4 regions of the Paenibacillus sp. YPG26 genome follow, and region 1 is predicted to be linked to each of the others. Evidence: predicted binding sites of a transcription regulator. Region 1 holds the regulator's gene; each other region holds the start of a gene.

Region 1 (8,253 bases):
TCGCCAGAACTGACTCATCCTCCATATTGTACAGCTGATATTTTAGAGAAGAGCTGCCCGCATTTATGACGAGAACTTTCATATCCGGTCACCATCCTTGTCGTATTTGAAAAAGCCTTCGCCCGTCTTCACGCCCAGATTGCCGGCACGGACCATCTTCTTAAGTACAAAGGAAGGACGGTATTTAAGCTCGCCGAACTCACGGAACATGCGCTCAAGTGCGGCAAGAACCGAGTCAAGTCCGAAGCGGTCTGCCATCTCAAGCGGTCCGTACTGGAACTGATATCCGACCCGCATGGAATCATCGATATCTTCAGCCGTTGCAACGCCTTCACCAAGCACATGCAGTGCCTCGTTAATAAGAATACAGATGATACGGGAGGTCACGAATCCAGGTGATTCATATACCATAATGCCGCGTTTCTCTACAACTTCTTCAACAAAACGTTTAGTATTATCGAAAGTACTATCAGAGGTCTTCAAGCCGCGAATAATTTCAACCAGGTCGATACGGGATACTGGATAAATGAAGTGCATGCCGATGACGCGTTCCGGATACATTGTGCCTCCGGCAATCTCTGTCAGGCTAAGTGTTGAAGTATTACTTGCAAGTATGATATTGCTCGGGCAGACCTGGTCAAGCTGGGTGAAGACTTCTCTCTTTGCATTCAAATCTTCCGAGATTGTCTCGATCACCATATCGCAGGATCCGAGTTCGGCGAAATGGGTAACTTTCTGAATGCGGGACAGAATCAGCTTCTTCTCCGCCTGGGTAATTGCCCACTTCTCCAGCTGTTTATCTAGGCTTGTCTCTATCATGCTGTATGCATGGTTCAATTTGTCTGAATTCTCCTCAACGAGCAGAACATCTAATCCTTTTGCTGCAAGCATTTCACAAATGCCCTGGCCCATCGTACCGCCGCCGATAACGCCTATTTTTTTAAAGTACATGGTGTCTCTCTCCATCCTTTGTATTAATCCCTACATCTTATTATACCCCTGATGTCGAATAATACATCTTTTTATACCCAACATCTAATAATATCTTAGCACGAATAAAAAGTAAAAAAAAATTACCAACCTGATAAAATCAGGCTGGTAACAGAACGCTGTCACGAAATTGACAACGAAATTGTTCTCCGGAGAGACGTTCCTCATGTATAAGAATTTCAAGAGATTTGTCGAATACCGCCGAGTGCGCAATCAAAGCAGATTTGGTGCGTGCCGCAAGATCATCCAGGATCCGGCTGTTCTCATTCATGAGAACCTCCTTCGTAACCATATCCATATTGACAATGCCAAGCCGGGTGAGCCCTGACGTCATCATCGTATGCACAAGCTTGAGCGCCTGCTCAAAGTCATTGCGGGAACCCGTACTTCTGCCCCCATAATAGATCTCCTCGGCAGCAGCTCCTGCAAGAGCGACCATTATCTGTCCTTCAAGATATGATTTGGTATATAAATACTGCTCCTGCTGTGGATTATGACGCACATATCCCAAGGCCTGCCCACGAGGACTTAGAGCAACCTGATTCACACTGCCTGGAGCCACAATCTCAGCCAGCACAGCATGTCCGAGTTCATGCACAGCTACTCTGCGCTTCTCTTCCTCCGTTGACTCCCTGTCTGTCTTCTCACCGAGCATAACCTTGTCCACACCCATAGACAAGTGACGCTGGTCAATGATCTGAAGGTTCTCCCTCATGGCATAGATGGCTCCTTCATTCATGACACTCTCCAACTGGGCTCCTGAGAAGCCATAGGTCTCCTCGGCAAGCCTATCAAGGCTAACGTCCGCATTCAGCGGCTTATTCTTGGCATGCAGCTCAAGAATGTGCTTGCGCCCTTTCTTATCAGGCAATTCAACCTGGATATGACGGTCAAAGCGTCCTGGGCGCAGCAGCGCACTGTCCAGCATCTCTTTGCGGTTCGTTGCTGCAATGACCAGAATGCGAGGGGCGTCCGAGTTATAAATACCGTCCATTTCCGTAAGAAGCTGGTTCAGGGTCTGATCGTACTCCCTTTGCTGGCCGCCTTCACGTTTGCCCCCGATTACATCAATCTCATCTATGAAAATAATTGCGTTCTCTTTCTTCTCCTGTGCGGCACGTGTACGGGCTTCCTTGAACAATTCCCGAATGCGTCCTGCACCCACGCCTACATACATTTCCACGAACTCAGAACCTGAGGCTGCCACAAATACGGACTTGGTATAATGAGCCGCAGCCTTAGCCATCAAGGTTTTACCGGTTCCCGGAGGACCGGTCAGCAGGATACCTTTTAGCGGACGAATCCCGAATTTCTGAATTTCTTCATGTCTGACCATGAAATCAAGGGCCTCACGAAGCTCCTGCTTCGCATTATCCTGTCCACCAATTTCTTCAAAAGTCAGCTTAGCGGGACCCGCCTTCTTCCGCTTGCGGTCCTGGGAAGCACCTACGGTAATTCCGCCTTTCATTTGAACCACCGCAAAGAGAGCACCGACCATAGCTAATCCAATCACGATCGGAATAATATTAACTCCGATATATGCAAGGAACACAAGCAGCACCGTGACAACCCCGACAACGATTTCTTTCATGAACTTAGACATTATTCCATACCCCCATCTCACCCGGCACACGCGGAAGTATTATGAACTTGCTGGCTTTACCGTCAGACAGAGATACATAAATGTTCTGATTATCCATTACTGTATTCACTGATAGTCCTGGTGTACCTTCTTTGAGCTTTTCAAGCGTAACTGGAATCTCGGTATATTTCTTGTTGTCCATAGCTTCCGCTACCGGAAATAGCGCTCTTGACCACCACTGATCAAGCACTTTGTTGGAGTGATCCACCACGGTTAATCTTAACTTGCGAGTGCCGATAATTGACTTGCCATCCACCGTCAACTGCTTAACCAAACCTCTTAAATCTGTTTTTGGCTCCAAATCGAGTTTCAAGTCCACCTGTTTCTGGTTAATATCAAATTGAGCATTCTTCACACCTTCATAATTGGTAACCAATTTCTTGAGCGGGGCCTCAACCCCAAACTGACTATAGGCGAACCACCCACCAAAAAGAAGGGTAGCGGAGATAACAGCGCTAGTAATTAATGGTACAAGACGTAGTTTCAATGGATATCCCCCTTAATAAAATCAATACATTAATAAAATTAATACATAAGATACATAAGAATTGCAGCTTTCGAAAAAATTAACGGATTTCTCCGTTTTTTTGTGTACCCTTTTATATTCATTTGTACAAGCAATAGTATATCATAGAATATATACTTTTTTCTAAGCTTATTTTAGAAAATAATTGAAATTATTGATATATTCTTTCAAAGTTCAAGAATTGTTCGCAATTCAAAAAAGACCTTCCTATTTAATTAGGAAGGTCTTTTTGCTTAGGCACACCTGCAATAAAGCCTATCGATTCGGTAATGTATAAGTATTAGGCAATGCCTGTCCATCTGTGAACCGATAGAATTTGTAGTTGTAGTGATCGCCTTCTTTATAGAACAATTGATATACGTATTGCTTCCCAGTCCCTTGGTCAAAGATACCCGGAACAAGACGAACAATGGAGATATCCGGCATCTGGGACTTGATGCTGCTCTTAACCTGTTCCAGGCTAACCCCGTTCTTGGCCAGCTCCTGATGGTCAACCTTGCCGTCCACGACCCAGACTACAATATCTTCTCCTGCTGCATTTTTCCCTTCAATAACCCAGCATACCGTATCCCATACAGATTTACTGGCATGCGTGAACGAAGCCAGATTAGCCTGCTGCTTGGCTACAATCACCGCCGCGTCCTTCTCATTCCAGTAATCTTCCATGGTATACACATAGTAGCGCTGAATACCGAACAGGATCAGCAAGACAGTAAATACGGATATCAGGATCCGTTTTGTTTTTCTCTTCATGCGATCACTCCCCTTCACTCAGAAGTGCTCCGCTTAGCGGGAGAGCAATCCTTCGAAACAAGCCTGAGCTTCTCTGCGCACCCGCTCTTCATCAATGGTTAGACAGCTGCCATGCTTGACTACCTGATTCCCGTTCACCCAGACATGCTCTACATCTTTAGGACCCGCTGAGTATACAATATGTGATATAAAATCCGTATGCGGAATAAAATGAGCCTGGTCTGTGTTCAAGGCAATGAAATCTGCTTTCATGCCTTCAGCCAGCCTTCCGGTATTCGGAAGGTATACCGACTCTGCCCCGTAGACCGTTCCCATCTTAAGCGCTTCTTCTGCCGGTACAGCTGTAGGATCACCGGATACACCTTTATGGATCAAGGCTGCCAACCTGATCTCTTCGAACATATCCAGATTGTTATTGCTGGCAGCCCCATCTGTACCAAGGGATACGACCACGCCTGCCTTCTGTAGATCAACAACACGGGCAACTCCGCTTGCAAGCTTCAGATTACTGCCTGGATTGTGCGAGACTGCAACTTTATGGTTGGCAAGAATCCCGATTTCTTCATCAGTTAGATGCACACCATGGGCAATGATCGAAGGCCGGGAGAAGAAACCAAGCTTCTCCAAATGCATCGTTGGACGAAGACCATACTCTTCGATATTCTGCTGCACTTCAGCAGCTGTCTCGGACATGTGGGTATGGAGCGGCAGATCCAGATCATGTGCAGCTTGTACGAACTTCTCAATGAACGCAGGCGGACAAGTGTATGGGGAATGCGGAGACATCATGGTCGTAATCCGGCCATCCGCTTTGCCATGCCAGTCCTTAGCGAACCGTATTGCTTCCTCAAGCTTCTGCTGCTGTACGTCCTCTGGGCACAGCCCGATGGCACCGCGCATCAACACAGCACGGATACCCGATTCGTCAGCTACCTTCGCCACTTGATCCATATGATCATACATGTCCAGGAAGGTTGTTGTTCCTCCTTTAAGCATCTCGACCACAGACAGGGCTGTTCCCCAATATACATCACGGGAAGTGAACTTCGCTTCCATCGGCCACATTTTCTCCTGCAGCCACGCCTGAAGCAGCATATCATCTCCATAACCACGAAGCAGGGACATCGCAGCATGACCATGTGTATTGATCAGTCCTGGTGCGAACAGCAAGCCTCTACCATCGAACGTATCTGTTCCTTCTTCAATCTCCGGGCGGGCCTCTCCCACATATGTAATCAGATCGTCCTCAATTAACATATATCCCTTAACAACAGAACGTCCCTCTTCCAACACAGCAAAGCTTCCATTCTCGATTAACCATTTACGACTCATTTGTCAGTGCTTCCTTTCCATCTCCCAAATAATAGGCCAGACTGAGCAGATCGGTTGTAAAATCAGCAGCGTGCAGCCGCACTTGTGCAGGCACCTTCAAAATTGTAGGCGCAAAGTTAAGAATTGCTTCAATACCGGCTTCGATAAGCTGATCTGCAACGCGCTGCGCCTCAAAGTCAGGGACCGTGATGATTCCAATCCGGATCCCCAGCTTCTTCACGGTAGCAACCAGATCTTCTATCGGCTGCACAGTTAGAGAATTTATTTTCTGGCCGACTTTCTGCTCTGAAGCATCGAACACGGCCACGATCTTCATGTTATCCTTCAGATAAGTATTGTAGTTGGACAGAGCCTGACCCAGGTTCCCTGCTCCAACCAGAGCCACATTAATCTGCTGGTCCAGATTGAGAATCTGGCGTATCTTCTCTATTAGATAGGCGACATCGTAGCCAATACCTTTTCGTCCGAAATCACCAAAGTAAGCAAGATCCTTGCGGATTTGAGCCGGATTGAGATCCAGCTTCTGCCCAAGCTCCTGTGAGGAGACGGTTGAGACTTCCCGGTGACTCAGCTCATTCAGAAAGCGCAGATATACGGGCAATCTGCGCACCACCGCATCTGAAATTTTCTCCGACTTCATTTCTTTTCCCCCTAATGCAATTGAGTCCGGTCATTACCGGTGCTGAAGCCATTCCGAAATCCGGGGCACCATCTGATTGGTGGGCATATGCTCCATCTTCGGGCCTGGCAGAGAATACAGGAAATACTTTCCGTAGTAGGACTCCAGAATTCGCGTATCATATACAATTACGATACCGCGGTCCTGAGAGGAACGCACAAGCCGTCCAAAACCCTGCTTGAAGCGGATTACTGCTTGCGGTACAGACAGCTTCATAAAAGGATTCTTCTTCTGCTGCTGCAGCCTTTCGCTCTTGGCTTCCACCAGTGGATGGTTCGGGGGTTGGAACGGCAGACGCACGATAGCCAGACTCGTTAGAGCCTCACCGGGTATATCCACGCCTTCCCAGAAGCTGCTTGTACCGAGCAGGACAGAGGCCTGCTGGCCCTGAAATCTCCGGGTTAGCTTGGTCCGGTTCCCGCTGTCCACCCCTTGTCCAATGACAGTGATCCCCTGAGCGGACAGAACCTCCTTCAGCGGATCATACACCTGTCTCAGCATCCGGTATGACGTGAACAGTACGAGCATCCGACCCTCCGTAGCCACCGCCGAGTCTGCGAGAGACTGCACAAGTGTGTTCACAAAATGATCGTCCCCGACACTGCCCTTCACACTCGGGAAATCCCGGGGGATGACAAGCAGAGCCTGTTCCCTGTACTTGAACGGGGAAGGAAGCAGTGAAGTGAGCAGCTTATCCTGCTCGGAAGCTTCCGTTAGACCCAGCTGTTCGATCATGTACTGGAACGACTTATCTACGGATAAGGTGGCAGAAGTCATGATGACACTTTTCTTTTTGTCAAAAAACAGGGCTTTAAGCTGTTCGCTTACCTCTACAGGCACCGCAAAAATCTGCAGAGACCGGCTTCGGTAATGACCGTTACCCTCAAGCCAGTAGACGGTCTCCTCATTGTCAAGCTTCATAAATGAACGAATACTGTCCCTCTCTGCTCCCAAATCCTTGAAAAGTCCACTGATATCCGTCACCAGGCTCTCGGAGCTGTAGTTGTCGTCATCATCCTTCAGCTCATTCACCATACGTTCACCCTTGCGGATTACCGTGCCCATGGTCATATAGATCTGATTCTCGATTTCACTAAGCGCATCCCAATTCTTAGGCTTCTTGTGCGGAAGCAGACGAAGCACGAACTGTCCCGGATCTCCCGGAGCCGCATCGCTTCGCTCAGGCATAAGTCCGAACAATTGATCGCTGAGACGATCCCAGCTCTCCTTGATCTCAAGAATCTCCGGGTACAGATTATCAATCACGCTTACCCACTCACTTGCTTTCTCAGACCCACTGGTCTGAAGCTGGGCCCGCAGGTTAGGGAGCTGCCCGGTTCGGCTGTCCTTGTAGAGGCGGGTCAAGGTATGCACGACGGTGAAGTACTTCATATTCATACCTAAATGCTTGCCTGCTACTTCTTCCAGATGGTGCGCCTCATCAATTACAAGACGTTCATAACTTGGAAGCAGCTGATGCCCCGCTTTCACATCTGTGAACAGCTTGGAGTGATTCGTGATTACCACATCAGCCACACCTGCCTCATGTTTGGCTTTATGGTAGAAGCACTTGCGGAACCACGGGCATGAGCGGCCGAGGCATGAATCCGATTCGCTGGCAACCGTCTCCCAGAAATCAGCCCCCCGGTTACCCTGGTTCAGTTCTTCATCATCGCCCGTCTCGGTCTGGGTCAGCCATACGATCATCTGAGCGGCTATCATTACCTCTTCCTTGGGTGTCGCGAAGTCTCTCTTGTTTATTTTATGTTCAAATTTGCGCAGACACAAATAATGCCCCCGTCCTTTGAAGATGGCTGCCCGAAATGGAAAAGGAACCACGTCCGTGAGCAGAGGAATATCCCTCTCGCGAAGCTGCTCTTGCAGGTTAATAGTATGTGTACTTACCATAACCTTCTCTTCAGACTTAACGCTGTGATAAATTGCAGGCAGCAGGTAACCGAGTGACTTCCCTGTGCCGGTGCCCGCTTCAACCAGGAGGTGCTTCTCCTCATCAAAGGCCTGCATGACGTCTCCAAGCATAATATTCTGAGCTTCCCGCTCCTCGTAACCGGGAAGTTTGCCCTTCAAATTGGCACGAACCTCATCCATGAACTGTTCGAAAGACTTATCCTCAAGAGGATTATCGAAATCATCACTCCGCGGAGGCTTGATATCGATCCAATCTTCAGTACGAAGCGCGAATTGACGATAGTACGTATAGCCATCGGTTGAAGGATCCGTCTCCCGTTCTCTGTCCTGCAGTGCAGCATCATAGAACCATCCCAGATCACTGTCCTCGCCTGAGAACAGGTCAGACAGCCGCTGCAAAGC
Region 2 (8,253 bases), 1.7 Mb from region 1:
AAAGTATTCAAATAATTAGCTCTTCCCTGGATTAAAACTTAACAAGGCCCGTATTCAGAAGCAGCAGCTTTTGAATACGGGCCTTATTGGTGTTAGATGCTGCCAACATACGTTTATGATTATGCGGTTGATCTTTCAATCAGTTGAAATGAAATCTCTCTGGTTATAGGACCGCTGGCAGTTCCGCGAACCAGTTCGTCAATAATCGTCATTGCGCTTGATCCCATAGTATAAATCCCGTTGTCCATGGTTGAGATGCCGAGCACTTCAGAAATTGGCATATTATCGAAGCTAATCAAAGCCAGGTCCTCGGGAATCTTAAGTCCTTGACGTCCAGCTTCAAGCAGAATTCCAGCTGCTACCTGAGCGCTTGTGACCACAAGGGCAGATGGACGGTTGGTCTGTTCCAGCATATGGCGCACCAGAAGCACCCCGTCTTCAATGTCCAGGCAATGGTCATAAATCCAGTCCGGATTAACCGAAATGCCGAATTCCTCATGAATATCACAGTAAGCTTCATACCGCCTGCTGCTGCTGGTACCCTCCGTGCGGCCAATGGAATATCCGATGGTACGGTAGCCTTTATTCCATAAGTGCCGGATTACCTCCTGGAAGCAATTGTAATGGTTCAAGAACACCGAAGACATCGAAGCCGCCCCAATGTCCTCACAGAGCACAATTGGCCCATACGAGTTATAGGCCTCAATATGCTGAAGGGGTAGAGCACGTGAGCAGATAATAACGCCGTCAATTTGCTTGTTCCGCATCATTTCCAGCATTCGCTGCTCTTCCTCAGGCTGGTAGCTTGTCTGAGATACCATGAGCTGATAACCGGACTTAAGTGCTTCTCCCGCTATCCCTTCCATCATGGCGCCGAAGTAGGAGTGATTAATCATGGGCAGGATCACCCCGATAATCTGGGTCCTGCCTTTCAGCAGATGCAGGGCATTAATATTACGGGAATAGTTCAGACGATCGATGGTCTCGAGCACTGCTCTACGCTTGTCTTCCTTGACATAAGGGTGATTATTGAGAACACGTGACACGGTAGTTACAGAGACTCCGGCGATCTTGGCGATTTCCTTGATATTGGCCATGGATCTCTCACCTCCCACTCAGCCATTATAATTAATCCGAACAAATCACTTGCTCTGAAATGCGTTTCACAAATTATATTAGCAAAGGGATAAGGCTTATTTCTCAGTCCCACGCAGCAGACAATCCACATAGAACCGGCGTTACCTGAGTCCAGGGCGTGACGGTCTTGCGTGGATTGTCTGTTATTCCTTGTGATGAATAACTGGCGTGTAGCCGTGCCGATACAGTCGATACCCCATCACAGCGAACCCCAGCGTTCCGCATAAGGTCAGCATAAGACTTATCTTGTACATCGTAACCGCGCCGAAATAGTGGTAGAGCCATCCTCCAAATGCTCCGGCGATCATGCCGGATATTCCGCCGAGAACCAGGGTGTATACGGCTTGTCCAGACGACCTGTATGGTCTTGGCAGGAATAAGGTGGTCAGCTGTGTACCGACATAGAAGAATCCGCCAAAGGTTACAGCGTGCAGCACCTGAATAAATACAATTTGCAGAGAACTAGTGACCTCGGCCATCATCATCCATCTTAGAGCGAGCAGCAGGCTGACCAGGAACATGCAGACCATGAGGTGGGTGATTTTCCTTGTCATATATCTGCGCAGCAGCATAAATACGCCCGCTTCCAAAATCGTCGAGACGAATACAGCCAAGCCGACGTAGAGCCGAGATCCACCGAGATCTGTGATGAAAAAGGGCATGAACATGGCGTTCATGGAGCTTGGGACAGCGACAAGCATACCCAGGATGATAAAAGATACAAAGTACCTGTTCCTCAGGGAACGGGTGAATTCCCACAGGTTCAGCCACGGTGTATCCGGGGCACGGCGAAGCGGCCTAAGCACCAGGGCGGAGCTGATCGCAAGAAACAGGACCAGCATGAACAGCAGGTACATGCCGTACGCACCGGATGCGTCCATAGCTGCTCCGGCAGCTACCGCGACACATGCCCAGCCGAGTGAACCCCACATGCGGAAGGATTCGAATCTTCGTCCGGAATTCTCGGCATAACACAGGGTCATCGTGTTGCTCTGAGCAAGCAATGGTGTCTGCAGGAAGTAGAATAATATCATGGTCCAATAGAGCATACGGTAGGTATCTACCAGAAATATAAGATAGCCGACAAGCAGGAGCCCGGACATCATCAGAAGAAGTACATATTTCGTATTCTGCTGACGATCATTGCAGTATTTCCAGAATGGATTGGCAGCAAGCGAGACGATAGGTCCCATGGATAGAAGCAGACCGATCTCCAGCTTGTTCATGCCGGCTTCCTGCAAATATAATTGGAAAAAGGCCGCAAAAATAACCATGGCCCCATAGATGAGAAAGTTAAGAAACTTAAGAGGAAGCAGTGACTGTGTTCTTAGTGAAGCGTATTGATGTCGCAAACGCGCCATTCCTTTCTGGCCTGTATGAATAACGGCCTGAACTCGGGTGAAGAAGACAATGGTCGCTAAGTAAATAAAACCGGATAAGATCAATGTATCATGTGATGGAAAGGGATACAAACCATGTTTTATAGGATTTTCTTAATTATGGCACAGAGGGGAGCGCTTAATTCATGGATATTACAGCTATAGTGATTGCGGGAGGGAGGTCAAGCCGTATGGGGAGGAACAAGGCACTGCTCCCTGTAGGAGAGCTCCCGGTGATAGAGAACCTGGTTCGGCAATTGGCGGATATTACCAAAAGGGTGCTTGTTGTATCGAACGAAGAATCTCCCTATCTGCATTTGGGTGCGGAAATTATACCTGACATCTACAGACAAGCTGGGCCGCTTGCGGGAATCCATGCCGGGCTGTCCGCATCCACAAGCTCATGGAACCTTATTACAGCCTGCGACATGCCCTTTGTGAACACAGCCGTCTTACAGCGGCTTATATCAGAGGCTGAGGCTCTTAGCGCAAAGGAACACCAAATGGGCACGAGGGAACTCATCGAAGCAGTGATTCCGCTTACCGCCGAGGGCTCTGTGCTGCCGCTGCTTGCGATGTACAGGCGCTCCGTGCTGCCGAGTCTTGATGCGGCTCTCAGAGAAGAGCAGCTGCGTCTTATCCCCTGGACTCAGACCCTGCATGCTGCTTATATTCCTGCACAGGAGCTGTGCAGAGAAGCAGGAGTAACAGAGGAGATGCTCTCTTTCAATATGAACCGGCCCGGGGATTATGAGAAGGCTTGTGAGATCTATGAGGAGTACAAGATCAGGCGGACATAGGCGGACGACGACATAGACAGGCATAGGTGGGTATGGATGGACATAGACAGTGGATGATCCAGACAAGCGCAGATAGATAGGTATAGTCGGACATAGGCGGACGAAGATATAAAGAGGCAAACATGGGTATGGATGGACATAGGCGAATGACGATATAGACGAGCATAGATGGGCATGTACTGGCATAGACATGCATGGACGAGCATATGCAAGTAAAATGGGTGGCGGGTTAATTTGTAAAGACAAGCCACCCGGCCTCAATGAAGAAGCGTGGGTGGCTTGTCCGGTTGTCTATGGAATCGTTGCTGCCTATCAGGGCATCAGATCCTGCTTATCCGCCGATCTGGGACATCCGGCGTGAGGTGGGGGTGTTGCTTTGATCTTTCTTTTCCAGAGCGAGTGCCATCTCGTGGTTCTTCGGCTTCGTCCCCAGGGAGTTAATGAACATGGACCGGATTGCATCAGGGTCATTCCTGCCCGTAACCTTCCGGACATTGAATTCTTCAGACCAGTACAGACAGGATTTGATATGGCCGTCTGCAGTCAACCGGAGCCGGTTGCAATTATCACAGAAGTGATCGCTAACCGGGTGGATCAGGCCGAACGTGCCTTGGGCGTTCTTGACTCTCATGTTCTGGGAAGGGCCATTGCCCTTCAGCTGGCCTGCAGCCTCCGTCTCCCAGCCTGCCGCCCGGCAGGCCTCCATAACAGCTTCCAGAGGCAGGTAGGACTCCCGCCACGAATCGGTAGCACTGCCGATTGGCATATATTCTATAAACCGCACATGAATAGGACGTTCCAAAGTCATGGCGATGAAGTCTTGAATCTCATCATCATTGTATCCCTTCATCAGCACTACATTCAGCTTGATAGGCTCAAGTCCGGCTTCTTCCGCGGCTGTAATCCCCTCGAGCACTTTGGAGACGTCGCCTCCCCGGGTAATCAGAGCATACCTGTCCTTGTGAAGTGAGTCGAGGCTGATGTTGATACGGTTCAGACCTGCTTCCTTAAGGAGGGCTGCCTTCTTGGGAAGGAAAATGCCGTTCGTTGTGAGCGAAATATCTTCAATTCCCTCTATGCTGGACAGCATGGATACAAGCTGCTCCAGATTTTTGCGGACAAGCGGTTCTCCCCCGGTAAGACGGATCTTGCGCAGCCCGATAGGAGCCAAGGCGGCGGCGACTTCAGCGATCTCCTCATAGGACATAATCTCGTCGTGAGGCTGGAAGACCATCCCCTCGGCGGGCATGCAGTACACACAGCGCAAATTACAGCGGTCCGTTACTGAAATCCGGAGATAATCGTGAATCCGTCCGAAAGAGTCATTCAGCATTTCCATCCAGATTCACCCTTTCTGCGATATGAAGCTTGGAATAGGAACTAATAATACTTATTATAGTTCATTTTGAGGTATCGCGAAGCAAGTGATTGGGCAATCTTTTAAAAAAAATATTGAACCTTGGAAAGTGACATCAGAGGGGAGATGTGACGGAGAGGAGGCTTCGAGCTGTGGGAGCGAACATGGTCGATTGGAAGAATATTATGAAAGCGCGTTCACGCTAATGTCAATATTAAATGTGAAATCGTTCACTTGGAAAGATCTGTATTGGCTATAATATAAGAGAAGAGACGTCGTCAATCAGGTAAGGAAGGCGGTATCTCTAATATAAGTGAATCCAGGGAGCTGACTTAGGATGACAACGACTATATTGCCGGATAGAGTTACTGCAAGCGAAGAACAAATGCTGTGGCTGGAACGCAGAGGCTGGGTATACCAGCTGCTGGTTGATTTTCTGCGCCGTGAGCCTCGTCTCTCCTTAATTGCACAGTACCGCCGCGAAGGCAAGCTTAAAGGTCCGGTGATATCGGGTGAGGGTGCCCGCTTACTGAAGGGATACTTGGATAGTATAAATGAAAGCCGGCTTCGGCAGGTATGTTATGAAGAAGCTGATGAATATATGAGGCTGTTCGCGGGGAGTCAGGCTGTACTGCCTCTGACAGAAGGGGTATTCCGGGCTAGACGGGAAGGTTCCGAGGCCTTGAGGAACATCTCGGGGCTCGGGGAAGTCTATTGTGAGTGCGGAGTTGTGTTCAACAAGCTGCATAATGAACGGGATGATCATATCGCGATTGAACTGGAGTTCATGTCCGTGCTTGCAGACCGGATGCTTGTGGCAGGCTGTGTCAGGAACAAATGCACGGAGCTTGCCGACATGCAGATGTGGTTCCTGGAGTCCCACCTGCTGCAGTGGGCACCAGCCTTCGCTGAAGCCCTGCGGAGAGAGGCGAGGACTCCGTTATACAAAGGTCTGGCTGTACTGCTGTCGGACTTTCTGGCGCGGGATCTCAGCATGCTGCGTTTATGGAGAGCTGCACTAGACTGATTCATACACACGCTGATAGGCACAAGCTAAGACCATTTGACCTGTGCAGATTATTGCGTGATCTACCCTACCGTTTTGACCTACTCCCGCTCTTAGTGTGAGTGGGCGGATCGGGCAAGAGGAAATGATGTTGGTGATAGGACAAAGGGCCGCACCCCTGTAGAGTTATCTACTTAGGGTGCGGCCCTTTATTATATGGTTGTTGTGATTATGAATGCAGAGTGCTTAATTCAAATCAAGCTTTAGCTGTAGACTTGGATCTTCCGCCTCGGCGCAGCTTCATCAGGAACTCATAGACAATCGGCACAATCACGAGTGTCAGCAGGGTCGAACTGATCAGTCCGCCGATTACGGTAATTCCGAGCCCCCGCGAGATGATTCCAGCACTGTTCTCAAGACCGATGACAAGCGGCAGCAGCGCACCGATTGTGGCCAGAGCGGTCATCAAAATCGGACGAAGACGGGTTGCACCGGCCTCCAGAATAGCTTCCCGGGTAGAGAGGCCTTCGCGTTCCTTATGAATTACACGGTCGATCAGGACGATGGCATTGGTAACCACGATCCCGATCAGCATGAGTGCACCCATAAGTGACGATACGTTCAGAGTTTCTCCGCCGATCAACAGGGCGATCAGTGCGCCAATAACGATGAATGGCAGGGAGAACAGGATGGCAAATGGCGCAAGCCCGCCCCCAAACGTAACTACAAGCACGAAATATACGATTGCAACCGCGGCGGCCATGGCAAGGCCAAGCTGGGTGAAGGTATCGTTAATCTGTGCTGTAACTCCGCCGAATTCCACTGTGACGCCATCCGGCTTGTCATAGGCGTTAACTTTGTCCTGCAGGCTTTTGGAAGCGCTGCTTACATCTGTAGAAACGATATTGGCACTAACCTCAATAACCATTTTGCCGTCAATACGCATGATGGAGTTAGGTGAGATGCCTTTGTCTACTTTGGCTACATCCTTAATAGCTACTTCCTTGCCAAGCGGAGACAGGAGTGTCTCATTCTCGATGTCTTCCAGGCTCTTGTAGGTCTTGTTGTCAGCTTCGATATAGACCTTGTAGTCCTTGTTATCGATCTGCACCTCGGTCAGCACCGGACGGTCACGCTGCGGACTGAGCTTCATGGCCAGTTGTCCGGCTGTAAGTCCAAGTGAGCTGAGCTTCTCCTGGTCCGCGATCAGGGTGTACTGGTCATAAGCTTTGGACAAGCTGGAATCGCCTTTGTCAAAATGAGCCTTGTCCTCATTCACCCATTTCAGAATCTGATCGGATACCGGCTGGATCTGCTTCAGATTATCGCCAAAGACCTGAACGGCAAGCTTGCTGCCGCCCATGCCTCCGCCCATGCCGGACATCTCCTTCCAGGTTCCCTCAGGCACCTGAACCTTCAGATCATCGACTAACTTCTTCTTCACATCTTCAAAGTTCTTCGTGTCCTCTTTATAGATCACATAGAACAAAGCGGAGTTGGAAGGGCCGGGACTGAGCGGATTGGAGCCCCCTACGGAATACTGCATTTTATCAAGACCAGGCTGCTTCAAAATAAACTTCTCGGCAGTCAGCGCACGCTGCTCGACATCCTCACGCGTGTCGCCTGGTGCAGGCGAGTAGGTCACCATAGCATACTTCTCGGATTGCTCCGGCATGAAGCTGGTGCCGATGAATTTGGTCAGGAACAGACTGCCAATCAGCAGCAGAACCGCGAATCCGAAGGTGATCAGCTTATGGTTCAGGGACCAGTTCAGAATCTTCTGGTAGCCGCGGGCCATCGCACCGGGCTTCTCCTCATGATCATGCGTCTTCTTGAGACCATTCCTGAACAAGGTATGGGCCAATGCGGGTACCAGAGTGATGGCAACCAGCAAGGACGCAAGCAGTGAGAACACCATGGTGAGAGCGAATGGGGTGAACAGCTCGCCCACCATGCCGCTAACGAAGGCAAGCGGCAGGAAGACCGCGATCGTTACGATTGTAGATGAGGCGATCGGAACGAACATTTCGCGCGTCGCCTCGCGGATGAGTTCGCTGCCCTTAAGCTTCTCGCCGGTTAGGGATAGGCGCCGGTAGATATTCTCAATGACAACGATGGAGTCATCGACGACCCGGCCGATAGCTACAGTCATTGCACCCAGGGTCATCATGTTCAGCGTAATATTCATCTGGCGCAGAGCCAACACGGCAATAAGCAGCGAGAGAGGAATCGAGATTACCGAGATAATGGTAGAGCGGATATTCCGCAGGAAGATCAGAATGATCAGCACGGCGAACAGGGCGCCGAATACAGCTTTGCTAAGCATAGTGTTCACGGAATCCTCAATCGGCTTACCTTGATCCATCAGGGTGGTAATCTCAAGATCCTTGAATTCGGACTTCAGGGACTCTGCCCGGTCCTTGACTTTGTTAACCACATCAACGGTATTGGCGTCATTGGACTTCACAATCTGAATCCCGATGGATTCCTTGCCATTCGTCCGGGAGATGGACTCCGCCTTGCCCACGACATTGATTGCGGCCACATCTGTCAGCTTAACCGTAGGAATAGACG
Region 3 (8,253 bases), 1.6 Mb from region 1:
TACCGAGCGTGTAGCAGACACAATTCCCTACTCCTTTGCCAGCGCCCGCCCAGGCTTCCCCAAGCGCAGCCACGTTGGCATCGTTATCTATACGGACTGGCTTGCCGAGCCGCTGCTCAAGAATGCTGCGGATATGAACATCCTTCAAACCTAAATTTGGTGCCAAGATAATGATCCCGTCACGGACATTCGTAAAGCCGGCAACCCCTGCGCCAACACCCACCAGCTGATCCCACTCGTATGGAGATTGCTCGACAATAAGACGTACATACCGTTCAATATTGTTGACAACGGTATCCGCGCCCTTCTCCACCTCTGTCGGTCCCTCATACGTATGAAGAAGCTGGCCTTCCTCGTTACAGATGCCGACTTTAATTGCCGTTCCGCCCAGATCGACACCAATGTAGATTTGTTCAGACATTTTACAAGCCACCTTTTTCTCTATAAAATAGTTTGCTCCTACGTACCCACTATAAGCGAACCCTCCCTATCGGTCAAGAGAAGGCAGAGTTTCTCAAACCCCTTGTCAGCAAGGCTTTTACGGTAACGTATGGCTGTGCAGGGAACCCCTTTCATCTGGAAAAGGATATGCAAAAAACGCTCCTTCCCCCAGAGGGGTACACAGAGCGTTCTGTCCACAAATATATAGCCGCATATCTAACAAAGTTATGACAAAATCCGTTTCTGTCCTTCCAGCGCACGAATCGGTGCAATGTTCTGTGTGAACTCCAGGGTGCCAAGATACTGGCCGGTCTCACTTCTTACCGCAAAATAGCGGATATAGACAAACTTGTCTTTGACCGGAATCCAGAAATCCTCCGCGTCCTTGCGACCGGCCTTGAAGTCAGCCAGCAGCTCGTTCACCACATGCACGCTTTGCGGCGGGTGGCAGTTCTGGACGGTACGGCCGATGACGGCCTTGGTCCGGGCGAAGATCCGCTCCTTGCCATGGGAGAAGTAACGAACCACATCGTTCTCATCAATAAAGGTAAGATCGACCGGCAGGTGATTCATTACAGCCTCCAGCTGTTCCACAGACAGAATGCCAGTCTCAAAGCGGACGAATCCGTCCCGAGTGCCAGCTGCTTCCTCCTCCACGGCCTCACCAGGCTCAGCGGCACGCTCCGGCTTCCATTCCTGGTCGGGAGCGGTCAGGCAGAAGCCGATCTCATCGCTCTCGCGGGCGATCTTCACCCATTCGTCCTCGGTCAGCTTCTCAAGCGCCATCGGAAGCAGAATGTTCTCTTCCTTGAAGATCATCTCGTTCACTTCCGTAATTATCCGTTCCAGACTCTCCACAATCTGGACATTTACAGGTTCCTCTCTATTCGCGCTAAGCATCGCCTTTGTCTCTTTGATCATAAGGCGAATGCCGTCATCTACCCCCCACATCACTTTGGTCGGCCCAAAGATCCCGTATTTCTCCAGGTAAGGGAAGAGCAGATTCTCCTTTCGGCTGTAATGCTTATCGAGGTCCAGCAGCAGGCTGAGGTCTTCGAGCAGCTTGAGTGTAATTTCAGGGCCTGCTTCTTTGCGGTAGCGGTCCGTATGCAGCTGAAGCTTGAAGTTCACCAGCCGTTCAATCTCCCGGTTCTCCAGCTTGAAGGTGTGCACGGGATGTCCCGGCTGCTCCTCCGGCTTTGAGGAACGGTGAATCTCTTCTATAGAGCCTTTGAAGATCGCCGTATGCACCGAGCATAACCGCTGCACTTCCGAGACGGGGATACCTTCCTCTTCCATTAACGCATGCTCCATCGCGGAGATTTCCTCAACAGTTACGTCTCCTACGGCCTCTTCGAACCGGGCTTTGACCTCATCCACACTTTTACCCTGATGAAGCTCCTTGATAATCTCTTTGAGCATATCCTGACGCTTGGACTGGCCCGCAATTTGTGTCTCCCGATTGTTAATAAGCTCGCTCATGATGATTCTCCTCCTCGTTCATATCTATCTAAGCCTCAATAAAATGTTCATATTATGGGGACGGACGTAACTCCTCCCTTTCATGCCATCTTTTTAAGTTCATTTATCTAGGCTATAACTTCGTATCCTCTGTCCTCGAAAGCCTGCACGATCTCCTCAAGCGGAATCTTTCGCATCGCCGCCCCTTTGGGAATGGTCATGAATCTTCCTGCACTTTGCAGCATCCCGGGCTTGGCAATCTGCCCGAAGCCCAAAGCAACCATAATGTCTATAATCTCTGGATCTGCTGTACACAGATCATATAAAGTCGATTGAAAGTTAACGGACTTGCTGTTCATAGAATAACCTCCATGAGGGGAAAGCCTCGAGGCAGTCGTCACTGTCTCCTGGCATTCCGGGAATGAGAACTTTTCTCAAATTAAAAGTACCACGCCCTGTTGGAGCCTATTGTGATTAAAGTCACAAGCGTCGAGAAAATTGACACACTCACGGCCGGAATGCCTTGCAAGCGATCGTCTGATTCCTCTGCATTTGGGCCTCTCTGCGTCTTAAGTTACTTACAGTTTGGCAGTTCATGGTATAATGCACTCAAATTAAGGCACGGCCGGAAAGGAAAGGGAACGTGGCAATTCATATACTTTATATCGAAGATGATACGGAGATCGGTAGCTGGGTCTGCAAAGACCTCCAGGAAAGGGGATACGAGGTGGTATGGCTGACGAGCGGCGAAGGCGCGGTGGAAGCGGCAGCTGACTGCCATCTGGTTATTCTGGATGTAATGCTGCCTGGTCTTGACGGCTTCACCGTTGGACAGCGTCTGAAGAGGAACCACCCGGAGCTGCCCATCCTGATGCTCTCGGCGCGTTCCTCCATTGATGACAAGCTGCAGGGGCTGCAGTTCGCCGATGACTATCTGACGAAGCCGTTCCACCCGGATGAGCTCGCGGCGCGGATTGAAGTGCTCGTGCGCCGAAGCGGGTCCCTGAGTGGACAGCCTTTGGAGATTGGACATCTGCGGGTATTCGAGCGGGAGAACCGGCTGGAGAACAAGCTGACCGGCAGCGAGATTATCCTGACCGGCAAGCAGTTCCAGATCTTCATGTACCTCATCCGGCATCTGGGCCAGGTGATGACCAAGGAACAAATCTATGAAGCGGTATGGGGAGATCCCTATCTAGACGGGGACAAGACACTCATGGTGCATATCCGTTATTTAAGAGAGAAGATCGAGCTAGATCCTGCTGCGCCGCAAATCCTTGAGACGATCCGCGGGATCGGGTACCGGGTAAAGGCATGAAGTTCCAGCGGTTCCCTAAGTTCCGAAGTTCACTGCTATCCCGGTATTTATTAATCGTACTCGCGGCGCTTATGTTCGTACCGGTGGTAATTCCACTCAGCTTCGTTGCGTCGTGGCTGATCAAGAGTGCTGTAGTCAGCGACAAGCATCCGGTGGAGAACAAGCATTTCGTACGAAGAGAATATCTGACCGACAACTGGCATACGGCGGCCGAGCAGCTTGCGGATGCCTCCCCTGATCAGATTGATCAGAAGCTGAAGCAGTTCAAGCAGAAGTATCCCTTCGCCTCCGTCTTCTGGGTAGATCATAGCGGGATGACGCGGCTGCAGCTGCCTCCCGGGTCACGACCGGTCAAATGGTCGAATGAAGACACCATTCAGTACATGAAGACAAGCACCGGGAACAGGGATTATTTCGCCGTTGTCGCTTTTATCGGGGGGAATTCCAGCAGACAGCAGGGGTTCATGGCCATCGAAATACCTCCAAGCTACCTTGAACTTAACGGTATTGCTTCCGACCCAAGCTTATTCGCCATCACGCTGCTGCTCCTATTCGGCTTTTTCGCCGGGATCTCGTACTTGTTCTTCCGAAGAATCCGAACACGGCTGCTTACACTGGAATCGGCCATGCATGCTCCCGGTGAAGACGGCATTCCTAGGAAGATCCATACCGGCCGGGCCGACGAGATTGGGCTGCTTGAACAGTCGTTCAACGCCATGATCGACCAGCTGGGCGACAGCCGCAGGCGGGAGCAGGAGGAGGAGCAGCTGCGCAAGCGCCTGATCAGCAATCTGTCCCATGATCTGAGGACACCTCTCACCGTTATAGGCAGCCATCTGTACTCGCTGAAGAAGGAACAGCTTACGGATCAGGGGAAGCAGTCCCTTGCCTTAATGCAGGATAAGATGAGCGACCTTGATCACCTGATTGATCATCTGCTCTCTTATAATCTGTTGACCAGCGGCAAATATGCCATTCACCGGAAGCCGCAGGATGTGCTTCGTATTGTCCGGGAGAGCGCGGCGGCCTGGTACCCCTTGTGGGAGAGGGAAGGGCTCGCTCCTGATATCAACCTGGAGGGAGACCCGCTGATCTGGAATGTGGATGAACAGGCCTTCCGGCGAGTACTCGATAACCTCTTCCAGAACATCGTCCGCCATGCGGGGTCAGGCGGTTATATCGGTCTGGATACCGAGATGCACCACGGCCATCCGGCCCTGATTATCACCGACCGGGGTCCCGGCATGCAGGCTGACAGCGGCGGCAAAGGGGCCGGACTTGGACTGTCCATTGTCCAGCTGCTGCTTAAGGAGATGGCCTTGGGGCTGGAAATCGAGAGCAGCGGCAGTGGGACACTAATGCGGATACAACCTTTAAGCCGCTAATCTATCGAACCCTATGAACCGGGATGTGCAGACGCACGTCCTGGTTTTGTTATTTTTTAAACTATTTTTAAACTTGGTGGGGACCCTCATTTAAACTAGCGGGACTATGCTGGTTATCGAGGTGAGAGAAATTGAATAATAATGTGATCAAAACTAGTGGATTAACAAAAACCTACCGTGGACGCGCCGCCGTAGACGGGTTGAATCTTGAAATTAAAAAGGGCGAAATCTACGGATTTCTTGGCCCCAATGGCGCCGGCAAGACGACAACCATCCGTATGCTGCTGGGGCTCATTCGCCCTACGAAGGGAACGGTCGAGATTCTCGGGAAGGATCTTAACCGGGACAAAATCAATATTTTGCGCCGGGTCGGATCTCTCGTGGAGTATCCATCCTACTACGGTCATCTGACCGCCATAGAGAATCTCGAGGCGATCCGCCGCATTCTGAACGTGCCTAAATCACGGATTGACGAGGTTCTCGAAATCGTCTCCCTGACCAAGGAAGCGAAGCGCGCGGTAAAAGGGTACTCCCTTGGCATGAAGCAGCGTCTTGGCATTGCTTCCGCACTGCTTGGTTCACCTGAGCTGCTCATTCTGGATGAGCCTACAAACGGACTGGATCCGTCCGGTATCCAGGAGATCCGGGAGCTGATCAAGCGGATGCCCCAGGAGCACGGCATCACGGTCCTCGTCTCCAGCCATCTGCTTGGCGAAGTCGAGCAAATGGCGGGTACGGTTGGCATCATCCGTGAAGGCCGGATGGTGTTCCAGGACACCATCGCCAATCTGAGGAAGAAGGCCGCAGGTGGCATCAACATCGCTCTGTCCGAGCCGGAATCGGCGCTTTGGCTGGCCAAGGACAATGGGCTTGCCGGGACGGTGCAGGATGGACGGCTTTATTTTGACGGAATTCAAGATAACCAGGTTGCTGTACTCGTCAAGCGGCTTGTAGAGAACGGGCACCTGATCTACCGGGTGGAGGAGAAGAACAAGTCCCTGGAGGACATCTTCATGGAAGTGATCGGGGAGGTGAAGTCCCTATGATTGGCCGCGCATTATCGTCGGACTTCCTCAAGATCCGCGGCAAGGGAATCTGGTTCCTGATCTTCATCGCGCCCATTGGACTTGTGGTCATGCAGGCACTGAACTTCGGGCTGCGCTACGACTACCTGATCAAGCAGTATCAGGGACATCTATGGGAAGGGCTGATCACCAACATGATGGGCTTTGTACCCCTGGCTTTGTTCATGGGCAGCACTCTGGTCAGCTCCATGCTGGCCGGAGTCGAGCATCAGCTCAGCTCCTGGAAGCAGCTGCTGGCCCTGCCTATCTCGCGGACGGCTGTGTTCATCTCCAAATTCCTGCTGAGCCTCATTCTAATGGCCGTCGCCTGCCTGCTGCTGTCGGTCGGAACCGCTGTACTCGGCCTATGCCTTGGGTTCGGCTCCCCTCTGCCGTGGTCAGACCTGGCGAAGATCGGTTTCTATCCGTTCATCGGCTCACTGCCTCTGCTGGCTCTTCAGCTGTATCTGTCCTTAACTTACAAGAATCAGGCTCTGCCTGTTACGCTGGGGTTAGCGCTTGCGATCTGCTCTTTATTCACAGGCAGTCTATCTGAGTGGTTCCCGCTGAACTGGCCCGCGCTGGCCTACAGAGCGGACAATCAGCTTCCTTTTCTCGGTGCCGGGTTCGCTCTGAGTCTGCTGATTCTGATCTTTGCGCTGCTGCACTTCAACCGGAAGGACGTGAATTAATTGAATATATTCCTTAGAGTCCTCTCATCCGAACGGCTTAAGATGTCCAAGTCTCATCTGTGGCTGCTGGCTCTGATCAGTCCTGCCCTGGCCCTGCTCGTTGGATTCATGACCACGATTGAACCGGACATGCCGGCCTATCCTTTGCTCCTGTCCACGATGTGCCTGTTCCACTCCCTGCTGTTCATGCCGATTCTGACCGGTGTATTCTCTTCATTCATATGCCGCTACGAGCATGTGGGCGGCGGATGGAAGGCGCTGCTGGCCCTTCCGGTATCACGTACCTCTGTCTTCCTCGCCAAGTTCCTGATCGTGGCGGCTATGCTCGCTTTCACCCAGCTGCTGTTCCTGGGCAGCTTCGTTGGCGCGGCTCTCTATCACGGTGTGACAGAGCCCTTCCCTTGGGGGATGATCACCCGCAGCATCATTGGAGGCTGGGTAGCCTGCCTGCCGCTCGCCGCGCTTCAGCTCGGTGTATCGCTGCGCTGGGTTAGCTTTGCGGCACCGCTGGTGGTTAATGTGATTTTTACCGTGCCTAATATCCTGGTTGTGAATTCGGACAAAATCCGTCCGTACTACCCTTGGGCGCAGCCTATCCAGGCTATGATGCCTGCACATGCGGACTCCGCCGGGCCTCTGGGGTTCAACCTGCCCTTTGAAAGTCTGATGATTACAGTTGTGGGCAGCTTTATTCTGTTCCTGGCGGCAGGACTCATCTATTTCAACAGGCAGGAGATCTAAGAGGGGGCATTCTATTGAAATTCAAAATCACAACTTTCTATAGACAGTTGCTCCGGCTGCTGCCCATGTTCCTGTTGGTTATTAGCTTGAGCCTTCCCCCCATACCTGTTCATGCCCAGGCAGATCCTAAGGTGGATACAGCCAAGATCGATAAGTTCATGGAGTCGGTTATGAGCCGGCTCCATATTCCAGGGGCTTCCTTAGGCATTGTTAAAGGCACCAAGACGGTCTACTTAAAAGGCTACGGAATAGCGGGACCTAATCAAGGGCCCGTTACCCCGCAGACCTCTTTTGTGCTCGGTTCGACTACGAAATCCATTACCGCCCTTGCCGTCATGCAGCTTGCTGAGGCAGGCCGGCTAGATCTTAACGCCCCCGTGCATCAATATCTTCCCTGGTTCCGGTTAGCTGACTCAGATGCTCCGAGGTCCATACGGGTGGAAGATCTGCTGCATCAGACAAGTGGGCTCACAGAGTACGATGGCAGGGTCAGCCTGACTGAAGGAGACCAGACCATCAAGGAGCACCTGCAGGACCTCAGCCGTGTAACCCCTGTTCGCCCAGCTGGCGCTAATTACGAATACTCCAATCTGAATTACAATATTCTGAGCGGGATTATTGAGGCTGTCAGCGGAGAGACATACAGTGAATACGTGAAAGCTCACATTTTCAAGCCGCTTCATATGAATGCTTCCTATACTTCACCGCAAGAAGCCAACAAAGCCCACCTCGCGACTGGATACCAATCCCTATTCGGCTTGATGATCCCTAGCCAGCAGCTCGTTCATACAGGTACTGTTGCTTCCGGTTATCTGATTTCGAGTGCGGAGGACCTAACCCATTACTTAGTGGCCCAGATGAATCAGGGAAGATACGAACATTCTGAGCTCCTATCCGCTAAAGGGATTGATGAAATGCACGAGCCTGCAGTCTCCATGGGGGGCGGTACATCTTACGCTATGGGTTGGAGTCTAAAGAACGGAGTGACCTTTCATACCGGAGCAACCGAGAACACTTACTCGATTCTCGTTATGCACGGAGAATATGGAATTGTTCTACTCGTTAATGCGATGGACTATCTAGTCCCCTATGACAGTATTGCTGTAGGCATCAGTGATATACTCCAAGGACAGGAGCCTGTGCATGCAACC
Region 4 (8,253 bases), 330 kb from region 1:
GCGCGCTTAAATGTCTTCACTGCAGGGCGGAGGCTCAGTATACGGCAGACCCCCGGCAGTTAACCTTCGAAGAGGGGAAGAGACTGATTGATCAGATCGCAGAACTCGACAATCCCTTGTTCGTGTTCACCGGGGGAGATCCCTTGATGCGGCGAGACCTCTACGAGCTTATTAAATACGCCGTTAGAGAGAAGCATTTGTCAGTCTCGATGACACCAAGTGCTACACCAAGGGTTACCAAGCCGGCGATTGAGCAAGCCAAGGAGGCTGGACTGTCAAGATGGGCGTTCAGTCTTGATGGTTCTTGCGCAGAGATTCACGATTACTTTCGGGGGACCAAAGGTTCATTTGATCAGACCATGAAAGGGATTGAGTGGCTGAAGGAGCTTGAGCTTCCGATTCAGATTAATACAACGGTCTCAAATTATAATCTTCATGATCTTGAAGCGATCTCGCAGAAAGTGCACGAGATGGGCACCGTGCTATGGAGTGTATTCTTCTTAGTGCCTACCGGACGGGGGATGGTTAAGGATATTATTTCTGCCGAGCAGCATGAGGAGGTCATGAAATGGCTGGCAGAGCTGTCCGGCAGAGTTCCTTATGGCATCAAGGCTACGGAGGCGCCTCATTACCGGCGGGTCTATATGCAGGAAATGAAGCGTCGGCGACTAGAGCCAATCTCATGGACAGCGGAGGCTGCTGGGAATAGAGGCAGGAAGAATACTGAGACTGCTGAAGGATTGAATACTGCGTCACCAAGTCAAGTCATGAAGCGTGAAGATCTACTCGGCCGGGCACCAAAAGGAGTGAATGACGGCGATGGATTTGTGTTCATCAGCCATATTGGCGACGTATACCCCAGCGGGTTCCTGCCCGTTGTATGCGGGAATGTCCGTGAGAGATCGCTTGGCGAGATCTATCGCAGCTCCGTTGTTATGAGAGAGCTCCGTGACAAGAGCCTTCTGAAGGGCAAGTGCGGTGTCTGCGAGTTCAAGGAGCTCTGCGGGGGATCTAGGGCGAGAGCGTATGCGATGACCGGCGATTATCTGGAGAGCGATCCTTATTGCTCCTACATTCCTAGTTCCCTCCCAAAGAGATTAACAAGATAACAGACCACTAGCATGGGCAGTTAATTTTATACAGCCACCTGTGTTCGTTTAGTAGAGTTAAGGTGTAAGTGAAGTAGAATTAAGGTATTAGCGAAGTAGAGTGATCTCAGGTGCGGTGTCAGGGTTATAGGACGAAATCTCAGACACGTTCAATTAAATTGCAAGAGACTAAGAGACTAATAGATGAAGAGACGAAGATACTAAACGACGAAGACGAAGAGACTGACATAAATGCCAGTCTCTTATCTATGAGCGGGACACTAAGATTATTTGCCGTCCGGGATAACTCTAATTAGGCCCGCGGCTCCCTTAGAAGCCTGGTTGAACTGATGGCTGAGCATCGTATAATCCCCGGCTTCAGTCAGCTGAAATTCCACCACCGCGCCGCCGCTTGCTGGCAGCAGCACGGTCTGCATGCCGTGCAGAACATTAAGGGGGTTGCCGTCGAGATAGACGGTATCCATCAGCGTTCCGACCACATGGAAGGAAGATACTTCGTTCGGGCCGGCGTTGAGCACATATAACCTTACCCGGTCCCCCGTCCTCGCTGTCAGAGGGTGATCGGTCAGGGTGAAGTTGTCCCCGTTAAAGACAACATAGCGCGGCCTGCCGTTCAAGAAATCCTGGTAGTCATTCTCTTTGTACCATTCGCTCTGCACGATCATATATTCCCGGTCTACTTGTTGATCGGTAGGGTATCCATCCTTCGGTTCAACAATAATCATGCCATACATGCCATTGGCCAAATGCATAAGTACCGGCTTGGTCCCGCAATGATACATGAACACACCCGGCGAATTCGCCGGATAGCTGAAGGTCATCCTGTCACCTGGCATGACATCGGTGAATTTGTGGTTCGGAGCCGCATGCACGGCATGAAAGTCCATGGAATGAGGCGTCTCGGGATCGATATTGTTCAATGTAAAATGAAGCTGATCCCCCTCTTTCACCCGAATTAGGGGTCCAGGTACGGTGCCTCCGAACGTCCAGGCTTCATAAGGCACACCTTTGGAGATTTCAATCTGCGTGATCTGGGCGGTCATTTCAATAAATACTTCTCTGCCCTTGCGTCTGATTACCGGCGGCACCGGAGGTTGATTCAGCCGCTGCACTTCAGGCTTGCCAGAGGGCAGCCTGGATTCAGCTGGCTGACCTACGCTCCAATCGCAGCCTCCAATAATTAACAGGATGACAAGCATAAGTAAGGCAGCTTGTACAGACCTAATCTTTATTGTGATCTCGAACAGCCTCCTTTTGGGAAGAGCGGGGAATTCAGCTGGCAGGCTGCTTGCTATTGGCAGAAGCAGAAGTCACCGGATCCCCGATTGTTCTCTTTACTGTTTGGTTATTTTTACACGGAACCATTCGGGACCTTGTTCAATGTACTCCCAGCTGAATTGATCCACGCGGGTTGCCGCGAATTGATAGTACAGGGGCAGGGGATCATGGTCGTTGACGAGCAGCATGGCCTGTTCTGGCTCCAGCTCATCAAAGGTCTCAAAGATCACCTTGTGCTTAAGCTGTGGGGGATATTCTGTAGCGTTCACGGTGGATGTATATTCGTTCATGTGTATCTTCCTCCTCGGATGTGTTGAATAGCTGGGACCGAATGAGGGTCCTCTTATTAAGATTATAGGCCATCGCCTTGAGGACCTTGTGATTACTGTCACAAATGCTGAATTTTAGTTATGGTACGTTAACACAAAAAAGCGGGGCAGGGGATACTAAATGTGTAATAACGTTCCAAGAATAGCTGTCATTGGTGGAGGAATCAGCGGACTGAGTGCCGCGTATTACTTGAAGACTTATTTTGAGAAGGCAGGGAGACCGCTTGAGCTCACAATTATGGAGAAGAGTAATGAATTAGGAGGCAAAATCCGTACAATACGCCAAGATGGCTATATTATCGAGAGAGGGCCTGATTCATTTATCGGACGGAAGGCTGCTGCCTTGCGCCTGGCACAGTCTCTCGGTCTGGAGAGCGAGTTAACAGGCACGAACCCGGCGGCGAGAACGAATTACATATTACACCGGGGGAAGCTGCGGCAGATGCCGGCCGGACTGGCTCTCGGAATACCGACGAAAGTAGGGCCTTTTATCACAACAGACTTAATCTCAATTCAAGGGAAGGCAAGGGCGGCGATGGATCTGATTCTTCCAAGAAGGAGAGGGAAGGGGGATGAAGCCCTCGGCGACTTCATTGAGCGGAGAATTGGCAAGGAGGTACTTGAACGTCTGGTTGAACCGCTGCTTGCAGGTATTTATGCCGGAGATACCAGTATGCTGAGCCTGCAGTCTACCTTTCCCCAGTTCCATGAGATTGAGAGCAGGTATCGCAGTCTGATTCTTGGAATGATGGCCGGTAGAACGGCAGCGTCCTCAGCAGCATCCTCTGGAACTCCAGAACCAGCAAGGGAGCTGCCTGAAATTGCCAAGCGGAGTATGTTCCTCACTTTTAAGAAGGGTCTGTCGACGCTCATCGAGAAGCTGGAAAGCGAGCTTTCCTCGGCTGCTATATTGAAAGGCTGCGCGATTGAGTCCATACGCCGGGAGGGTGATCTATATCAGATCAGGCTGGATACGGGGGAAAGTTATCCGGTAGATGCCGTCATCCTGGCGGTTCCCGCTTTTGCCTGCGGCAAGCTGCTGGATGGCTTTGGAGAATCGGAAGCCTTCGGCTCTGTGCCCTATGTATCTGTTGCCAATGTCGCATTAGGCTACAAGGCGAGTGAGATTCGCACCAAGCTCACTGGCTCGGGATTCGTGATCCCAAGATCGGAGGGCAGGCTGATGACGGCGTGCACCTGGACATCCTTCAAGTGGCTGCATACCGCACCAGAGGACAAGATCCTGCTTAGAGCCTATATAGGCCGGGCCGGTGCCGAAGCAGATGTGAATATGGGAGACCTGGAGCTGACAAGGAAGGTAAGAGAAGAATTAACTGACATTATGGGAATTACTGCAGAACCCGAGCTGTGCGTGGTATCCCATATGCCCGAATCCATGCCCCAGTACAGGGTTGGCCATAAAGATAGAATTTCGAGTCTGCGAACAGTGATGTCTGTGCGCTATCCTGGAGTGCTAATATGCGGTTCAGGATACGACGGTGTGGGTATCCCCGATTGCATTTCTCAAGGTGAGCAGGCCGCGAAGGTTCTATCAGACAGACTCCTTGCCCAATAACTGGATGTCTATATTCCCTTGAGACAGTTAGGATTAACAAAGAGTTGTTTGTAGCCGGATTGTGTAATGTATTATATTACAGTGGATGGGTAAGTTAACCATATCAATCGAATAGGAGATGACTTTATGAGCACTTTATACGAGAAATTAGGCGGTGAAGGCACAATAGCTAAAGTTGTGGATTATTTCTATGATCTGGTGTTGGCCGATAGTGAAGTGAATCATTTCTTCGAGAATACGGATATGACCAAACAGCGTGCCCACCAGACCAAATTTATTAGCTATGCCTTGGGCGGGCCCAACCAGTATACAGGAGGAGCCATGGCTAAGGTTCACACCGGGATGAATCTTCAGCCAGAGCATTTCAATGCCATTGTCAAGCATCTGGGTGAGGCGCTAGCTCATTTCGGGGTAGGCGAAGAAGATATTGCCGCTGCCTTGGATAAGGTAGAGTCTCTTCGCGGAGATATTATATATAAATAGACTTAAGAGAGAAAAGCGACTAAGGAGGCCGCCGTAACTATATATCCCTTTACGAGTAACGATGCTGGTTGAGACCTTTGCCCAGAAGGTCTGGTCGTTAGGTTGTAGAGGGATTTTTGCTGCGAAAATCTACTGTCAACCTATTATAATAGAACTTGAGCGGTTAGTTCGATACGATATCAAGGGTTAGCATGGCTGCCAACGGGGGTGAGGATATTCTTAAACGCACTTACAGCTTGTACGAGCCCAAGCTGCTGGAAGGTGCTTATATTCCGCAGATTGCAGCTTATTATTATAAGCAATGGGATGGTTTCGAGATGAAGTTTCATAGACATAACCGTGTGGAGGTGATGTATGTCATCTCCGGCACGTGCAGGGTGGATACAGAATCGCAGTCTATCCGAATGAAGAAAGGTGATTTTATCCTGATAGACGCGGACGTCACCCACAAGCTGCATGTGGACAAGGGAAGTCCTTGCAGAATGCTGAATGTGGAATTTCATTTCGCTGAAGAGGACTCGGCTGCTCCAAGCATGAAGGGAATGGCTGAAGGGAACCAGGCTGTTGCCCGGCTTCTGGCGCTAAAGGTGCCCTATGTCCTGTTAAGAGAGAATGGGGATATCTATCCCACGCTTAAGAACCTAATCCATGAGATGGATGCCAAGACATCGGATAATCAGCTGATGATAAGCCTGCTGCTCTCCCAGCTGATCATTCGTATAGCCACGCTTGCGGTGGAGGTCACTGCCAATGAAGCTTATGAGAGCAATGAATATGTGAGTACATTGATCCGGTACATTCACCAGAATTATGACCGGGATATCCAAGTCAAGGACATGGCCGGTTCAGTTAACCTTCATCCTGGTTATGTACACCGTATTTTCAAAGCTTGTACCGGCCGAACGATTACTGAGTTTCTGACTTCATACCGGATAGAGAAAGCACAGATGCTGCTTACCCATACGGACATTCCGGTAGTAGAGATCCCAGACTATGTGGGGATTAACAGTTCCCAGTATTTCAGTACGCTGTTCAAGAAGATCACAGGGCGGACCCCGCAGGAATTCAGGAGCCCGAGGTGAGGATTTTGAACATTTAAGATCTATGCGGATAGGATTTTGATAACGCTTTCTCTTGTGAAGCTGATACAATCCGACTTATAAGGATAGGCCCTGAACATTTGGATGCACCAGACTGTTCAAGAGTCACAAGGGAGGCTAAATCATGTCGTTCAAGATTGCTTTTATTGGAGCGGGCAGTATCGGATTCACGAGAGGGCTGCTGCGGGATCTGCTGTCAGTCCCAGAGTTTAAGGATATTGAAGTGGCGTTTACCGATATCAATCAGCATAATCTGGATATGGTTACCGAACTATGTCAGAGGGATATCGACGAGAATGGCCTTAACATACAGATTCAGGCATCGCTTAACCGCCGGGAGGCCCTGAAGAATGCCAAGTATATATTTACCGTTGTGCGGATCGGGGGACTTGAAGCCTTCCAGATGGATGTGGATATTCCGCTGAAATATGGAATCGACCAATGTGTAGGGGATACGCTGTGTGCTGGCGGGATTATGTATGGACAGCGGGGTATCGCAGAAATGATGAATATCTGCAAAGACATCCGAGAGGTAGCGCATCCAGACTGTCTGCTGCTGAATTATGCGAATCCCATGGCTATGCTGACCTGGGCATGTAACAAATACGGCGGCGTGCGCACAATCGGATTATGCCACGGCGTCCAGGGTGGACATTGGCAGATCGCCGAAGCACTCGGTCTGAAGCAGGAGGAAGTAGACATCATCTGTGCCGGCATTAATCATCAGACCTGGTATGTGCAGGTCAAACATAACGGCGCTGATATGACGGGGAAGCTGCTGGAAGCCTTTGAGAATCATCCCGAATTCAAAGTGACTGAGAAAGTCCGCATCGATATGCTTAGACGCTTCGGCTACTACAGCACAGAGTCGAATGGACATCTGAGCGAGTATGTACCTTGGTACCGCAAGCGTCCAGAGGAGATTGAAGAGTGGATCGATTTGGGCACGTGGATCAACGGGGAGACAGGTGGATATTTAAGGGTGTGTACGGAAGGCCGCAATTGGTTCGAGACTGATTTTCCGAACTGGATGAAGGAGCCTGCGATGAAGTACAGCGCGGAGCACTGCGGTCAGGAGCATGGATCTTATATCATTGAAGGCCTGGAGACTGGCCGGGTCTACAGGGGGCACTTCAATGTCGTTAATCATGGAATTATCCCGAACCTTCCAGATGACGCTATTATAGAAGCTCCAGGTTATGTGGATCGGAACGGCATCTCCATGCCGCATGTTGGCGATCTGCCGATGGGCTGCGCAGCCGTCTGCAATGCAAGCATCTCCGTGCAGCGGCTCGCTGTTGAGGCTGCGATAGCAGGTGACGATCTGCTGCTTCGCCAGGCGATGATGATGGATCCACTTGTCGGTGCTGTATGTAATCCCAAAGAAATCTGGCAGCTTGTCGATGAGATGCTCGTGGCTCAAGAGCCGTGGCTTCCTCAATATTCGGAAGCTATAGCTCAGGCGAAGGATCGGCAGTCGAAAGGCAATCTGCTTCCCACGAAGGAATATAAAGGAGCCGCAAGATTAAAGGTCAAGACGGTCGATGAGATGATGGAGAACCGGGAAGAAGCGAGCCGGAATGCGGGGGAATCCGATAAAGCAAAGGAACGGCCTGCAGAGGTGAAGTGAGTGAAATTGAGTTCTTGTCTCTAAATAGAAGAGCCACCTGAGGTGGCTCCAGTCTGTAGACAAAGTTCCGAAAGGAGCAGGTCTACAGACTTTTTTTGTAGAATAAGTCAAGGAAAAGGTTGATTCGAGGTGTAAATGATGATTAGTAAAAATAATTATGAAGGTCGCTTTCAGATTTCTGTGAATGCGCTAGACGACCTTGTGCCTAAGGATCATTTGGTTCGCAAGTTAGAAAATGCGATCGATTTTAGTTTTATATACGAGCTGGTTCAAGATAAATACAGTGCGGTTACAGGGCGTCCGAGTGTCGATCCCGTAGTTCTGATTAAAATCGTGCTTATCCAGTATCTATTTGGCATTCGCTCCATGCGCCAAACCATTCGGGAAATTGAAACGAACGTAGCTTACCGCTGGTTCATCGGCTATGACTTCACCCAGCCCATTCCCCACTTCACCACTTTTGGTAAAAACTATGTTCGCAGGTTTAAGGACACGGATATTTTTGAATCCATTTTTGCACGTATTCTGGAAGAAGCTTTAGGGCATGGCTTTGTAGAGCCTGACGTGCTTTTCATGGATGCAACGCATGTGAAGGCAAACGCCAACAAAAATAAATATGAAAAAACGATGGTACAGGAGCAAAGCAAAAAGTACCAAGAGCAGCTTGATAAAGAGATTAATGAAGACCGGATCCAGCATGGGAAGAAGCCTTTCGGAAAAAAGCCTAAGTCCGCTCTGAAAGAAACAA

What was found. Region 1 encodes Rex, which represses fermentation and respiration genes when NADH is low (regulators of the CRP and FNR family bind a similar motif). Its sites were predicted from a motif close to TTGTGAAATATTTCACAA; they were not measured.
Region 2: the regulator Rex is predicted to act here: its motif matches at 4,892-4,909, upstream of LDO05_RS16920 (TorD/DmsD family molecular chaperone).
Region 3: the regulator Rex is predicted to act here: its motif matches at 2,371-2,388, upstream of LDO05_RS01130 (DUF1858 domain-containing protein).
Region 4: the regulator Rex is predicted to act here: its motif matches at 2,764-2,781, upstream of LDO05_RS10165 (DUF2249 domain-containing protein).

What each region holds. Positions count from the first base shown of each region.
Region 1 covers NZ_CP084530.1:1,827,663-1,835,915, reverse strand. The annotation lists gene LDO05_RS08660 (acetate/propionate family kinase) at 1-82, opposite strand, end outside; gene LDO05_RS08655 (3-hydroxyacyl-CoA dehydrogenase family protein) at 79-951, opposite strand; gene LDO05_RS08650 (AAA family ATPase) at 1,091-2,593, opposite strand; gene LDO05_RS08645 (hypothetical protein) at 2,586-3,119, opposite strand; gene LDO05_RS08640 (cell wall elongation regulator TseB-like domain-containing protein) at 3,414-3,911, opposite strand; gene LDO05_RS08635 (amidohydrolase) at 3,945-5,243, opposite strand; gene LDO05_RS08630 (redox-sensing transcriptional repressor Rex) at 5,233-5,883, opposite strand; gene dinG (ATP-dependent DNA helicase DinG) at 5,917-8,253, opposite strand, start outside.
Region 2 covers NZ_CP084530.1:3,571,376-3,579,628, reverse strand. The annotation lists gene LDO05_RS16945 (nitroreductase family protein) at 1-15, shown strand, start outside; gene LDO05_RS16940 (LacI family DNA-binding transcriptional regulator) at 120-1,097, opposite strand; gene LDO05_RS16935 (MFS transporter) at 1,281-2,498, opposite strand; gene mobA (molybdenum cofactor guanylyltransferase) at 2,663-3,316, shown strand; gene moaA (GTP 3',8-cyclase MoaA) at 3,648-4,655, opposite strand; gene LDO05_RS16920 (TorD/DmsD family molecular chaperone) at 5,011-5,700, shown strand; gene LDO05_RS16915 (efflux RND transporter permease subunit) at 5,936-8,253, opposite strand, start outside.
Region 3 covers NZ_CP084530.1:209,493-217,745, reverse strand. The annotation lists gene LDO05_RS01140 (ROK family glucokinase) at 1-421, opposite strand, end outside; gene LDO05_RS01135 (DUF438 domain-containing protein) at 667-1,923, opposite strand; gene LDO05_RS01130 (DUF1858 domain-containing protein) at 2,031-2,261, opposite strand; gene LDO05_RS01125 (response regulator transcription factor) at 2,546-3,220, shown strand; gene LDO05_RS01120 (HAMP domain-containing sensor histidine kinase) at 3,217-4,605, shown strand; gene LDO05_RS01115 (ABC transporter ATP-binding protein) at 4,737-5,651, shown strand; gene LDO05_RS01110 (ABC transporter permease) at 5,648-6,361, shown strand; gene LDO05_RS01105 (ABC transporter permease) at 6,362-7,102, shown strand; gene LDO05_RS01100 (serine hydrolase domain-containing protein) at 7,117-8,253, shown strand, end outside.
Region 4 covers NZ_CP084530.1:2,156,349-2,164,601, reverse strand. The annotation lists gene LDO05_RS10175 (TIGR04053 family radical SAM/SPASM domain-containing protein) at 1-1,109, shown strand, start outside; gene LDO05_RS10170 (multicopper oxidase domain-containing protein) at 1,376-2,308, opposite strand; gene LDO05_RS10165 (DUF2249 domain-containing protein) at 2,444-2,677, opposite strand; gene hemG (protoporphyrinogen oxidase) at 2,838-4,292, shown strand; gene LDO05_RS10155 (group I truncated hemoglobin) at 4,419-4,775, shown strand; gene LDO05_RS10150 (AraC family transcriptional regulator) at 4,967-5,857, shown strand; gene melA (alpha-glucosidase/alpha-galactosidase) at 6,000-7,505, shown strand; gene LDO05_RS10140 (IS1182 family transposase) at 7,644-8,253, shown strand, end outside.